4 regions of the Paenibacillus amylolyticus genome follow, and region 4 is predicted to be linked to each of the others. Evidence: predicted binding sites of a transcription regulator. Region 4 holds the regulator's gene; each other region holds the start of a gene.
The links. The regulator Rex, encoded in region 4, represses fermentation and respiration genes when NADH is low (regulators of the CRP and FNR family bind a similar motif). The targets are predictions, from matches to a motif close to TTGTGAAATATTTCACAA.

Region 1 (3,219 bases), 2.2 Mb from region 4:
GCTTGTTGCCTTTGTTTTTGCGAACCCGACGAATGGAGAAGGGTTCTTTGAATATACTTGTTTCCTCATGTGTTACAGCAGCATTCTGTTCTGCCTGACCTTGTGAATCATTCCAGTGATGCACTTGGCTTCGGATGTCCTGCGTTGGTTGTGCATGATCCGGGGTGTGATCGCCATTTCCCAATGCGTCTGTATGTGTTCGATCGACTGTTTCCGTTGGCGTGTAAGTGGTTTCGGTTCGGATATCCCTGTGCACCATTGGTCCATTCAACTGTTGTCTACGCTTCTTTGGGTCCAGCATCATGGCACCTCCCCAAGCAATTGCTGTACAGCATGATCCAACAGCTCCAGCTCGACAATCCGGACCAGCGCATCTTCATCCTCCAGTGCTGTCTCAAGGAAATGTCGGACTGCCCCGTGTCGTTCCCCTCGCAGTGCCAGCGCACTGCCGGATAATTGCTGGTAATCCCGGCGACTGGCATCATCCTGAATATCGACTGCATGCACCAGAGCCAGTGCTTCTTCCACACGTCCAGTCTCCTGGTAAATGCGGAATTTCCAATGTCGCGCCGTTTCTCCGCCAAGTTCGTCCAGGATACGCAGGGCATTTCCGTAATCATCGTTCATACGGAGTAGTTCCGCTCGTACAAGTTGATCTTCTCCTGCCTCAAGCCAGCGACATAACTGTTCATAATGATGCCGTTCTTGTTCATCTGCTGCACTAATTCCATACACCCGCAGGGCGTCCTCCAACTGTCCAGCCCGGGCATGGATGGCAGACAGGAATCGATAATGGGAGACCACACAATCACTGCGACCATTCATGACCGCATGGGTGAAGGCCTCTTGCAACGAATGGACGGCCCGCGGATCTTCAAGCAAGTACTCATAGGCTGCCAGCAAAAAGGATATCGTCTCATGTGCACCTGCTTTGGCACGGAGCTGACGGTAGAAGTCGGCACGTACACTGCATTGAAGCAGGGTGACGCTATCTGGAGTGCCTGACAGGATCTGCCGCAGCGCATGCAAGAAGAGCAGTTCGTAGTCCCGGAGAGGGACTTCGAGATCATCCTTTTGCATCGTACCCGCAGGTGCAGGGTCTTCTCCGCCCAGCCAGATAGCACGTACGCCTTGGAATAACAGCTTCATATAACGTGTTTCGGAGGATGTGCCTACCAGATCGGCGATGCCGACCAGTTTGGAAATACTGCTCTCCCATAGCGGAGATTCTGCTTCGTTTCCAGCAGGCTCAGGGAGCAGGGCAATACATAGCTCAGGCTCCAGCGAAGCCGTAGCTATTAGCCAGTAGGGATGGGCGACCACGGCTACGGTGCGAGGTTCCAGCAATAGCTGCTCAGCCTCAGGGAGGGAGATGGCGGTAATGACCGGAGGCACATCTTCTGTTTGCGTCAGGCTGCTGACATAGTAGACCTCTCCCTCGATCGACAGCAGTGCAGCAATATCGGGATAGGGAAAGGATGACCAACCTCCTTTGCGAGGGAAGAGAACATACCGGACAGGGGGCTGTGTTGTACTGGCCTTATCCAGGCTGGCTTCGGTGTCTTCACCTGGTAGTGGTGCAGGTTTTTCCATGAATAGTTCACCTCACCTTGACTGTAATATGGAGCGTCTTCACTCTGCATGTGCTTCATGCTTTCACTTCATATGTAAAGCCCTCACGGTACTTCGCATGATATGCCTGAGACTAACATATGGGCATTCCGTCCCAAACATGAGTATCTTCCATGAATAGATGCAGTTGGCATGCTGTGATAATAGGCTGAATTTTATCTTTTGTGTGACCAGGATCACTTTTTTTTGCTCTAGAGACGAAGATTGTGATAATTCTCACATGTATAAAATAGGTAATCTGGCACAATACGTTCATCAACGTATTTGGCGGACAGACAGCGAAGGTGCAGCTTCAATGCCAAATACGCATACTGCGAAGTGAACAGAAAGAAGGGGTAACGGTATGGATCCGATTATGTTATCGCGTATCCAATATGCACTTACAACGATTTTCCATTTCTTTTTTGTCCCGCTATCCATCGGTCTTGTACTGTTGGTTGCAATCATGGAGACGTTGTACGTTGTTAAGGGTAAGGAAATCTACAAAACGATGGCGAAGTTCTGGGGCAAGCTGTTCCTGATTAACTTTGCCGTCGGGGTTGTCACAGGTATTCTGCAAGAATTCCAGTTTGGCATGAACTGGTCCGAGTACTCTCGGTTTGTGGGGGACGTGTTCGGTGCGCCACTGGCTATTGAAGCGCTGCTGGCATTTTTTATGGAGTCTACATTTATTGGATTGTGGATATTCGGGTGGGATCGTTTGTCCAAAAAAGTGCATCTGGCCTGCATCTGGCTGGTGTTTGTCGGCACATTCCTGTCCGCGCTGTGGATTCTGGCAGCCAATTCATTTATGCAACATCCTGTTGGGTTTGAGATTAACAACGGCCGAGCCGAGATGAATGATTTCTTTGCACTCATCACAAATGGTCAGCTTCTCGTTGAGTTCCCACATACAGTCTTTGGGGCATTGATGACAGGGGCCTTCGTCGTAACCGGGATCAGTGCCTACAAATTGATGAAAAAGCAGGATGTGGAGATCTTCCGCAAATCGTTTAATATTGCGATCATTATCGCTCTTATTTCCTCATTCGGCGTCGCATTCTCGGGTCACTTCCAGGCGCAATATCTGGTGGAGACACAGCCGATGAAGATGGCAGCCAGTGAGGGCACATGGACAACGACAGAAGATCCGGCACCATGGACGGTGGTCGCTTTTATTGACCCGGATAAACAGGAGAGTACGGGTGAGATCAAAATCCCTGGGTTACTTAGTTACCTGTCCTACAGCCAGTTCTCCGGTAGTGTCAAAGGTATGAAGGAACTGAATGCTGAGTATCAGCAGACGTATGGACCGGGGGATTACATCCCGCCGGTACGGACAACGTTCTGGAGTTTCCGCATTATGATCGCAGCGGGTGGTTTGATGATTGTGCTGGCTCTGTACGGTACGTTTCTGGCTATGCGCAAGAAGCTGGAGGTCGCTGGAAAGTGGTTTATGCGTCTGATGGTATTTGCCATATCTTTGCCGTTTATCGCCAATACGTCAGGTTGGATTATGACCGAAGTTGGAAGGCAGCCATGGACAGTATTTGGCTATATGACAACCGAAGCCGGTGTATCACCGAACGTATCCGCAGGAATGATCCT
Region 2 (3,219 bases), 230 kb from region 4:
GTGGGGGGGATGGCGTTGCATATCAGACAACGTTACTCAAGGTTAGCGGTGGAAACATTATGCCAACCCTTAATCGTCAATATGCCGGCGTCTACGTTCAAGAGTGCACAGTTCGCGATGTGTTGAAGTCCAGCGGCATTGTAAGAATGTCGGAGAACAACAAATTTGTCGTCTCGGTCGAGAATGTCACGCCTCGTATGAATGAGCGTTGGGTCATTATGGTGAATGACAAAGAATTAATGGAAAATGGTCTGGACATGAAATTGAATCCACGTGATGCGGTAAAGCTCGAATTAACCAATGCATCCTAAGTATACCAAGAAGCCCAATCTCTTTTTAGAGAACTGGGCTTTTTTTCATTAAATATATAAACAAGATCCGATCAGCATAGTCAAATATTAAATACGACAGATCTCGTTCGGGCAAAGCTCACAGTGACAGATTCCTTGCAGCATCTTCAGATCTTTGATGACAATCATTCCATTGTCATATTCAATCCCATCTTTCTTACGCAGGTCGCTTAACATGCGGTTTACACTTTCACGAGTGGCTCCAATCATATTGGACAGGTCCGTGTGGGTAATTTTTTTGTGAATAATGACATGCTCTCCATGAGGCTCACCATACGAATTCGACAACCGAATGAGGGTGGAGCAAAGTGCACCCGGTTTGCCATATAACATGAGATCCCGGAATTTGGTCTGTGTCAACCGATGGTGGATGCCCATCCATTTCATAAAATCGATCGCGAAGTCACAATGCTGGCATATCAGCATCTCCAGGTCTTTATGCTCCAGTACACCGATCTCACTGTCCTCCAATACTTCCGCTGAGAAGCTGTGTTTAGAGCCAAAGAAAGGATCAGCCTGCCCAATCATATCACCGGATTGATACATGTACATGATCAGTTCCTTGCCTTCATCCGTGGATTTGGTGATCTGGGCACGGCCCCGTTTCATATAATAAAGTTTGTCAGAGATGTCGCCTTCCCAGTACAGATGTGTACCTTCCGGATAGGTTCTATCTTTCATGGTAACCAGCAGATGGTTGAAATTTGCTTCCGAGAAACAGTTAGTATTACCGCGCTTTTCCAGTACAGTTGTTAGTTCTCTCATAAGTCTATCTCCCCTTTATGTCCATCGGACGACCTTCTGTAGTAAGCAGTAGCCTCCGAGGTTCGCCGCAAACCGTTGCCGTCCTGATCAGGGTCATCTCGGCCGGGAGGAAGGACGGTACAAATTGCGGTGGTTCAATTTTTAAGTTCAGTATATACCTAATCTTACCGTTTGAGGGGGAAGGAAAGGGGGCAAAAATGACGAAATTTCAAACATTGTGATAAAATTCACTTTTAATGGAGAGGATGAATTTTACAGCTCTATATTTTAAATAGGAAGTGGAAATGGTCGTATGAAGGACACTACAAAACTTAAATTAAATTTGTTATACTTTGTGAAAAAAATCACATAATTAAGTTTATTGTCATGTTACGATGTGAATGTAAACGAGAGAGACAAACTAATACGAACCTTTAGGAGGATGAGGGAGATGGCTGTAAAGAACGAAGTCGCCCCAGCAAAAGAACCGACAGCAGGTCAGTATATCCAAACGTTAATCGACAAAGCGAATAAAGCACACGCCGCATTCATGAAGATGGACCAGAAGCAGATTGACCGGATTGTGCAAGCGATGGCGCTTGCGGGTCTGGATAAACACATGATGCTCGCCAAGATGGCCGTAGAAGAAACAGGCCGCGGAGTGTATGAGGATAAAATCACCAAAAATATATTTGCAACAGAATATGTGTATCACAGTATCAAGTACGATAAAACCGTAGGTGTGATTGAAGATAACGAATATGAGAGCTTCCAGAAAATTGCGGAGCCGGTCGGCATTATTATGGGGATTACACCGGTCACGAACCCAACATCAACGACGATGTTTAAAGCACTGATCTCTATCAAGACGCGTAACCCGATCATCTTTGGTTTCCACCCATCTGCACAGAATTGTAGCCGGGAAGCTGCCAAAATCCTGCTGGAAGCGGCTGTGAAACATGGTGCACCAGCAGATTGTATCCAGTGGATTGATGATCCTTCCATGGATCGTACAAATGAACTGATGAATCACAATGATGTGGCTCTCATTCTGGCAACAGGCGGATCAGGCATGGTACGTGCAGCGTACAGCTGTGGTAAACCTGCACTGGGCGTAGGACCGGGTAACGTACCTTGCTTTATCGAGAAAAGCGCGGATATCAATCAGGCAGTTACGGATTTGATCCTGTCCAAGTCTTTCGATAACGGCATGATCTGTGCTTCCGAGCAAGCGGTCATCATTGAAGAACCGATCTTCGATCAAGTGAAGAAAAAAATGATTGCAAATGGCTGTTACTTTGTTAACAAAGATGAAGCAGCAAAATTGACAGCAGGTGCGATTAATACCGAGAAATGTGCGGTGAACCCGGCGATTGTTGGTCAATCTGCGGTAAGCATTGCGAAATTGTGTGGTATTGAAGTTCCAGCAGGCACCAAAATTCTCGTGGCCGAGATTGAAGGGGTAGGTACCAAATTCCCATTGTCGGCTGAGAAATTAAGCCCGGTACTGGCTTGTTACAAAGTTAAAACGGCAGCAGAGGGAATTGAACGTGCAGCAGAAGTGGTTGCTTTTGGCGGCATGGGTCACTCCTCGGTTATCCACTCCACAAATGAAGAAGTGATTGGCAAATTCGCAGATCGTCTGCAAACCGGACGGATTATTGTGAACTCACCATCCACACACGGTGCCATCGGGGATATCTACAACACAAACATGCCGTCATTGACACTGGGATGCGGATCATACGGACGTAACTCGACTTCTTCCAACGTAACCGCTGTGAACTTAATCAATGTGAAAAGGGTGGCTCGCCGTACCGTGAATATGCAATGGTTCAAAGTGCCGAACAAAGTCTACTTCGAAAAAGGGGCAACGCAGTATCTTGCCAAAATGCCTGACATCACACGTGTGGCCATTATTACGGATGCCATGATGGTGAAGCTTGGATATGTTGAAAAGGTAGAACACTATCTGCGTCAACGCCAAATGCCGGTAGCCATCGAAGTATTCTCCGATGTTGAGCCAGATCCATCCACAACAACGGTAGATCGCGGAACCGAAATGATGCGCCGCTTCCAACCAGACTGCATTATCGCACTCGGCGGTGGATCACCGATGGATGCT
Region 3 (3,219 bases), 230 kb from region 4:
AATTTGTAGCGATCCCAACCACATCGGGTACAGGTTCTGAAGTGACATCGTTCGCGGTTATCACAGATAAAAATCAAGGTAACACCAAATATCCATTGGCCGACTATGAGCTGACTCCAGACGTAGCGATTGTCGATCCAGAATTCGTATATTCCCTGCCTAGAACAGCGGTTGCCGACACAGGAATGGACGTACTGACGCATGCGATTGAAGCTTATGTATCTGTTATGGCAAATGATTACACGGATGGACTTGCGATCAAAGCAATCCAACTGGTGTTCCAATACCTGGAGCAATCTGCGCTGCAAGGTGATAAACTGGCACGTGAGAAAATGCATAATGCTTCCACGATTGCAGGTATGGCGTTTGCCAACGCATTCCTGGGCATTAACCACAGCTTGGCGCACAAATGGGGCGGTCAGTATCACACCGCACACGGACGCACCAATGCCATTCTGATGCCACACGTCATTCGTTACAACGCGAAAAAACCGACCAAATTTGCATCGTTCCCGAAATATTCGCACTTTGTAGCGGATGAGCGGTATGCCGAAATTGCCCGTATCTTGGGATTGCCTGCTCGCACGACAGAAGAAGGGGTAACCAGTCTTATCAATGCCATCCGTAACCTGAACAAAATCTTGGGTATTGAAGAATCGTTCCAAGAGATCGGATTCGATGCCAAAGACTTTGAAGCACATGTCGATTATCTGGCAGACCGTGCCTTCGAAGACCAATGTACAACCGCCAATCCGAAGTTGCCGCTGGTAACTGAACTGGCTGATGTATACCGCAACGCTTTCTACGGAAAGTTTGAATAATAAATTTAGAACAAAGCGTGCTTTACGGCAAGAAGATCAGGGTTCCCCGAGAGGGGAGCCCCGATTGCCGTCTTTCACACAATAACGAGAGGGCAGAAAAACAGAAGAGCGAGCATCTGTTTTTCAGGATTTATTCTAAGATTTGATTTGCTCCGAGCATAGAGGAGCAAAAGGGTTCTAGAGAGGTTACACGTAATCCGTGATGTGGCTGTTTGAGCCAGATGTTCACACAATAACGGAGTGGGCAGAAAAACAGAAGAGCGAGCATCTGTTTTTCAGGATTTTTTCTAAGATTTGATTTGCTGCTCCGAGCATAGAGGAGCAAAGGGTTCTATAGAGGTTACACGGAATCCGTGATGTGGCTGTTTGAGCCAGATGTTCACACAATAACGGAGTGGGCAGAAAAACAGAAGAGCGAAGCACCTGTTTTTCAGGATTTATTCTAAGATTTGATTTGCTCCGAGCATAGAGGAGCAACGGGTTCTATAGAGGTTACACGGAATCCGTGACGTGGCTGTTTGAGCCAGATGTTCACACAATAACGGAGTGGGCAGAAAAAACTGAAGAAGCGGAGCGTTCGCCTTTATCCCCGGATTTTCCCCTTTGAAATATAAAATTGAAAAAATCCGGGGATAACAGCGATCGGAAGTTGTTCTGCCCGCGCAGTGGCTAAGTGTGAATTTACAGGGGTCAATGGGACACAGCGCAGGTGGAGTGAGTTAGTTCACTGGCTTTGTGACAAAAATCACAGATGATGAAAGCCCCAAGTCGTATACTGAAAATGTAAGAAAAACATTCATCCCGCGGTTCCGGTTCCCAAGTAGAGAGAACATGTTCCGGTTTATGTGAAACAATTCACATTAATCGCGGCTCTGGGCACACAATGCTACGAATGAAGCAAGATGTTATGTGTCCAGAAATCCAAATTAGTGGAGGGATTACGATGTCGGTGATTGAAAAAGATGTCAAACAACAAACAGGCTGGAGAAACTTTACCAAAGGAACATGGACCAAATCCGTAGATGTGAATGATTTTCTGGCACACAACTTGTCTCCGTATTACGGCGACGAAGCATTTCTCGCAGGTGCAACCCAGAATACCAAAGAATTGTGGGAGATCGTATCTGATCTGACCAAAAAAGAACGGGATAACGGCGGTGTCCTTGACGTTGATGTGAACACACCAGGTACTATTATTTCTCACCAACCCGGTTATCTGGATCAATCCAAAGAGCAGATTGTCGGCGTTCAGACCGATGCTCCGTTCAAACGTTCCATTCAACCAACAGGCGGAATCCGCATGATGATTGACGCATGTGAGGCATATGGCTTTGAAATGCCACAGGGCGTCATTGATATATTTACAAACATTCGCAAAACACACAACCAGGGTGTATTCGATGCTTATACTTCCGACATGCGTGCAGCGCGTAAAGCAGGAATTATTACAGGTCTGCCAGATGCTTACGGCCGTGGCCGGATCATCGGTGACTATCGTCGTGTAGCTTTGTACGGGGTAGACTTCCTGATTCGTAACAAAAAAGGCGAACTGAATGCACTCGAAGTTGATGTTATTGATGAAGATGTCATTCGTCTGCGGGAAGAATTGTCTGAACAGATTCGTGCATTGCAAGAATTGAAACAATTGGGCGATATGCACGGGTTCGATATTTCCTTACCAGCGACTACAGCAAAAGAAGCGTTCCAATGGTTGTACTTCGGTTATCTCGCTGCGATCAAAGAACAAAACGGTGCTGCGATGTCACTGGGACGTGTATCTTCTTTCCTGGATATCTACATTGAACGTGACCTGCAAGAGGGCATTTTGTCCGAAGAACAGGCTCAGGAATTAGTTGACCATTTTGTAATGAAACTGCGGATTGTCAAATTCCTGCGTACACCGGATTACAACGAACTATTCAGTGGAGATCCAACATGGGTGACTGAGTCCATCGGTGGTATGTCCGTGAATGGTGAAACGCGTGTAACCAAAAACAGCTTCCGTTTCCTGCATACGCTGCACAACCTGGGTCCTGCACCAGAACCGAACCTGACTGTTCTCTGGTCAACGAAACTTCCAGAAGCTTTCAAAGATTATTGCAGTAAAGTATCCATCGAAACCAGCTCAATCCAGTATGAAAATGATGATCTGATGCGTCCGATCTACGGTGACGATTACGGTATTGCTTGCTGTGTGTCGGCGATGAAGATCGGGAAACAAATGCAATTCTTCGGCGCTCGTGCCAACCTGGCAAAAGCTCTCCTGTATGCGATCAACGGTGGTCGTGACGAGAAATCCGGAGCACAAGTTGGACCTGAGTATCCTGCCATTACTAGCGAAGTGCTGGATTACAATGAGGTTATGAAACGCTTCAAACCAATGATGGAGTGGCTGGCT
Region 4 (3,219 bases):
CGCAGGTACCCGCGCAACACCGGAAGCGAGTTTCAGGTTACTTCCCGGGTTATGGGATACAGCCACATCATGACGGGCCAGAATCTCAATCTCTTCATCATTCAGATGCACCGCATGTGCAACCAGGGATGGACGAGAGAAAAAGCCCAGTTTCTCCAGATGTGCCACAGGACGCAGTCCATAATCAGCCACGTTCTGCTCGACTTCACGAAGCGTTTCCGACATATGTGTATGAAGGGGAAGGTTTAGGTCGTTCGCGACCTGCACAAGCTTCTCTATGTAGTCAGGAGGGCATGTATATGGTGCATGTGGCGAGATTACGGTTGTAATGCGACCATCTGCCTGTCCATTCCACTCACGCGCAAACGCAGCCGACTCCTCCAGCTTCCGCAATTGTTCTTCCTCCGAGCACAACCCGATTACACCACGTGCCAGTGCTGCTCTAACGCCGGATTGCTCCACAACTTTGGCAACTTGATCCATGTGATCGTACATGTCCAGGAAAGCTGTAGTTCCGCCTTTCAACATTTCAAGCACCGATAGCGAAGTTCCCCAATATACGTCTTCTGAAGTCATTTTCGCTTCCATCGGCCACATTTTTTCCTGCAACCATACTTGCAATGCAAGATCGTCTCCGTGCCCTCTGAGCAACGACATCGCTGCATGACCATGCGTATTGATCAGACCCGGCAGGAAGAACAGTCCTTTTCCATCCACTTTGGTACAATTTTTGTCTTCATCCGGCAATGTCTCACCAATATGCACAATCTTGTCATTCTCAACAACCATGTATCCGTGGACCACGTTCCATGTTGTGCCGCCTTCATTAACAGCAAATTTGCCATTGTGAATTACCCATCTATTTGTTGTCATCTTCCTCGTCGTCCTTTCCAGTATCCAAGTAATAGGCCAAACTAAGCAGATCTGTTGTAAAGTCAGCATGGTGAATGCGGATATGCGGCGGTGTTTTTAGAATGGTTGGTGCAAAATTAAGGATCGCTTCAATTCCTGATTCAATAAGCTGATCGGCTACATTTTGGGCTTCCGTATCCGGAACCGTGATAATTCCGATGCGAATGTTTTCCATTTTAACCGCTTCCGTCAATTCATCCATTGGTTTTACCGTCAAACTGTTGATTTGACTACCTATCTTCGGTCCATATGCATCAAATACAGCAACAATCTTCATGTTGTCTTTCAGATATGCGTTGTAGTTGGACAAGGCTTGACCGAGGTTACCCGCTCCTACCAGAGCTACATTAATTTGCTGATCGATTTTGAGAATGTGACGAATTTTCTCGATCAGATAGGATACATCATACCCGATCCCTTTACGACCAAAATCACCGAAGTAAGCCAGGTCTTTACGAATTTGGGCCGGATTCAGATCCAGCCTCTGTCCAAGCTCTTGAGAAGAAACAGTAGCCACCTCACGCTGATGCAACTCGTTCAAATAACGCAAGTATACAGGCAGACGTCGTACCACCGCTTCCGAAATTTTATCCGATTTCATTCTTGCTCCCCCTTACCAAGGCCACGATAAAATAATAGATGAAAAGATGAGCATTCTGTATAAAACTCAAAGATAAACGTGACATTTTATACAGAATGCTCCTTGTAATTTGGGTTATAAGTTCTTACGTGCAACTGCTTTAATCGGATACGGAAATATCTAATAAAGTTTAACGCCAAACGATAGTGTCATGCAATGATATAACGAACAAAACAACCATTATTTTTGTTCATTAGCAGGTTTTTCCAACCACTCGGTGATTCGTGGAACCATCTGCTCCGTGAGCATATGCTCCATTTTGGGACCAGGTAATGAATACAAAAAGAATTTACCATAATACGCTTCAATCACCCGTGTATCATAAACAATGACAATTCCTCTGTCCTTTGCTGTACGCACCAATCGGCCAAATCCCTGTTTGAAACGGATGACCGCTTGTGGCACGGACAGTTTCATGAACGGATTTTTCTTCTGTTCCTGAAGCAACTCACTCTTGGCTTCCACCAACGGATGATTCGGTGGCTGGAAAGGCAGTCGAACAATAGCGAGACAGGTTAGGGCCTCTCCCGGGATATCTACACCCTCCCAGAAGCTGCTTGTGCCCAGAAGTACCGTTGCTTTGGCATCTTGAAACCTGCGAGTCAATTTGGAACGACTTCCACTGTCAACGCCTTGCCCAAGCAACGAGATGTCGTTGCCAGACAGTGCCTCCTTCAGCGGATCATAGACCTGTCGCAGCATCTTGTATGAAGTAAACAGAACCATCATGCGTCCACGCGTAGCAATTGCCGTCTCTGCAAGTGATTGCACCAGCATATTAACAAAGTGCGCATCACCCACACTTCCCTTCACACTCGGGAAATCACGCGGAATCACCAGAAGTGACTGATCGCGATAGTTGAAAGGTGATGGCAACATCGACGTTAACAGCCGATTGTTCTCGGCCGCTTCCTGCAAGCCAAGCTGTTCAATCATGAACTGGAATGACTTATCTACCGAAAGCGTAGCCGATGTAAGCACAACACTTTTCTTTTTATCAAAAAATAAATCCTTAAGTTGTGCACTCACATCTACAGGTACGGCATACAGCTGGAGAGATTTGCTGCGGAATTGGCCGCTGGCTTCCATCCAGTACACCGTTTTGGCATCATCCATACGCATGAAGAAACGTAGATTCTCCTTCAATGTGGTCAGATCTTTCAGCAGTCCTGTAATGTCCGTGATCAGACTATCCGATTGATAATCATCCTGATCCTCTTTCACTTCAAGCAGCAATTTGTCCCCTTTGCGAACCAAATCACCCAGAGTCACATAGATCTGGTTCTCCAGATCCTGCAACTCCTGCCATTTTGCAGGTTTCTGAGATGCTTTCAGACGCAGTGAAAATTGCCCCGTCTCTCCCGGTGAAGCATCACTTCGTTCAGGCAACAGACCAAACAAGGCATCGCTCATACGATCCCACAGCTCCTTAACTTCAAGAGCGAGCGGGAACATCTGATCCACCATGGAGCCCCATTGCACCGAATTTTCATGCCCGGATAACTGCGAACGAAGCATAGGCAACTGTCCATTACGACTGTCTTTAAATAGGCGGGTCAGTGTATGAACCAAGGTGAAATATTTCATATGCATTCCAAGATGTTTACCAGCGACATCCTCCAGATGATGTGCCTCATCGATCACAAGACTCTCATAGGCTGGCAGCA

Region 1: the regulator Rex is predicted to act here: its motif matches at 1,837-1,854, upstream of V6668_RS28635 (cytochrome ubiquinol oxidase subunit I).
Region 2: the regulator Rex is predicted to act here: its motif matches at 1,448-1,465, upstream of adhE (bifunctional acetaldehyde-CoA/alcohol dehydrogenase).
Region 3: the regulator Rex is predicted to act here: its motif matches at 1,665-1,682, upstream of pflB (formate C-acetyltransferase).

The regions. Positions count from the first base shown of each region.
Region 1 covers NZ_CP145892.1:6,506,323-6,509,541, reverse strand. The annotation lists gene V6668_RS28645 (glycosyltransferase) at 1-304, opposite strand, end outside; gene V6668_RS28640 (hypothetical protein) at 301-1,593, opposite strand; gene V6668_RS28635 (cytochrome ubiquinol oxidase subunit I) at 1,976-3,219, shown strand, end outside.
Region 2 covers NZ_CP145892.1:4,495,029-4,498,247, reverse strand. The annotation lists gene V6668_RS19965 (hypothetical protein) at 1-311, shown strand, start outside; gene V6668_RS19960 (Crp/Fnr family transcriptional regulator) at 399-1,115, opposite strand; gene adhE (bifunctional acetaldehyde-CoA/alcohol dehydrogenase) at 1,546-3,219, shown strand, end outside.
Region 3 covers NZ_CP145892.1:4,491,692-4,494,910, reverse strand. The annotation lists gene adhE (bifunctional acetaldehyde-CoA/alcohol dehydrogenase) at 1-821, shown strand, start outside; gene pflB (formate C-acetyltransferase) at 1,765-3,219, shown strand, end outside.
Region 4 covers NZ_CP145892.1:4,261,624-4,264,842, forward strand. The annotation lists gene V6668_RS18820 (amidohydrolase) at 1-873, opposite strand, end outside; gene V6668_RS18825 (redox-sensing transcriptional repressor Rex) at 860-1,513, opposite strand; gene dinG (ATP-dependent DNA helicase DinG) at 1,733-3,219, opposite strand, start outside.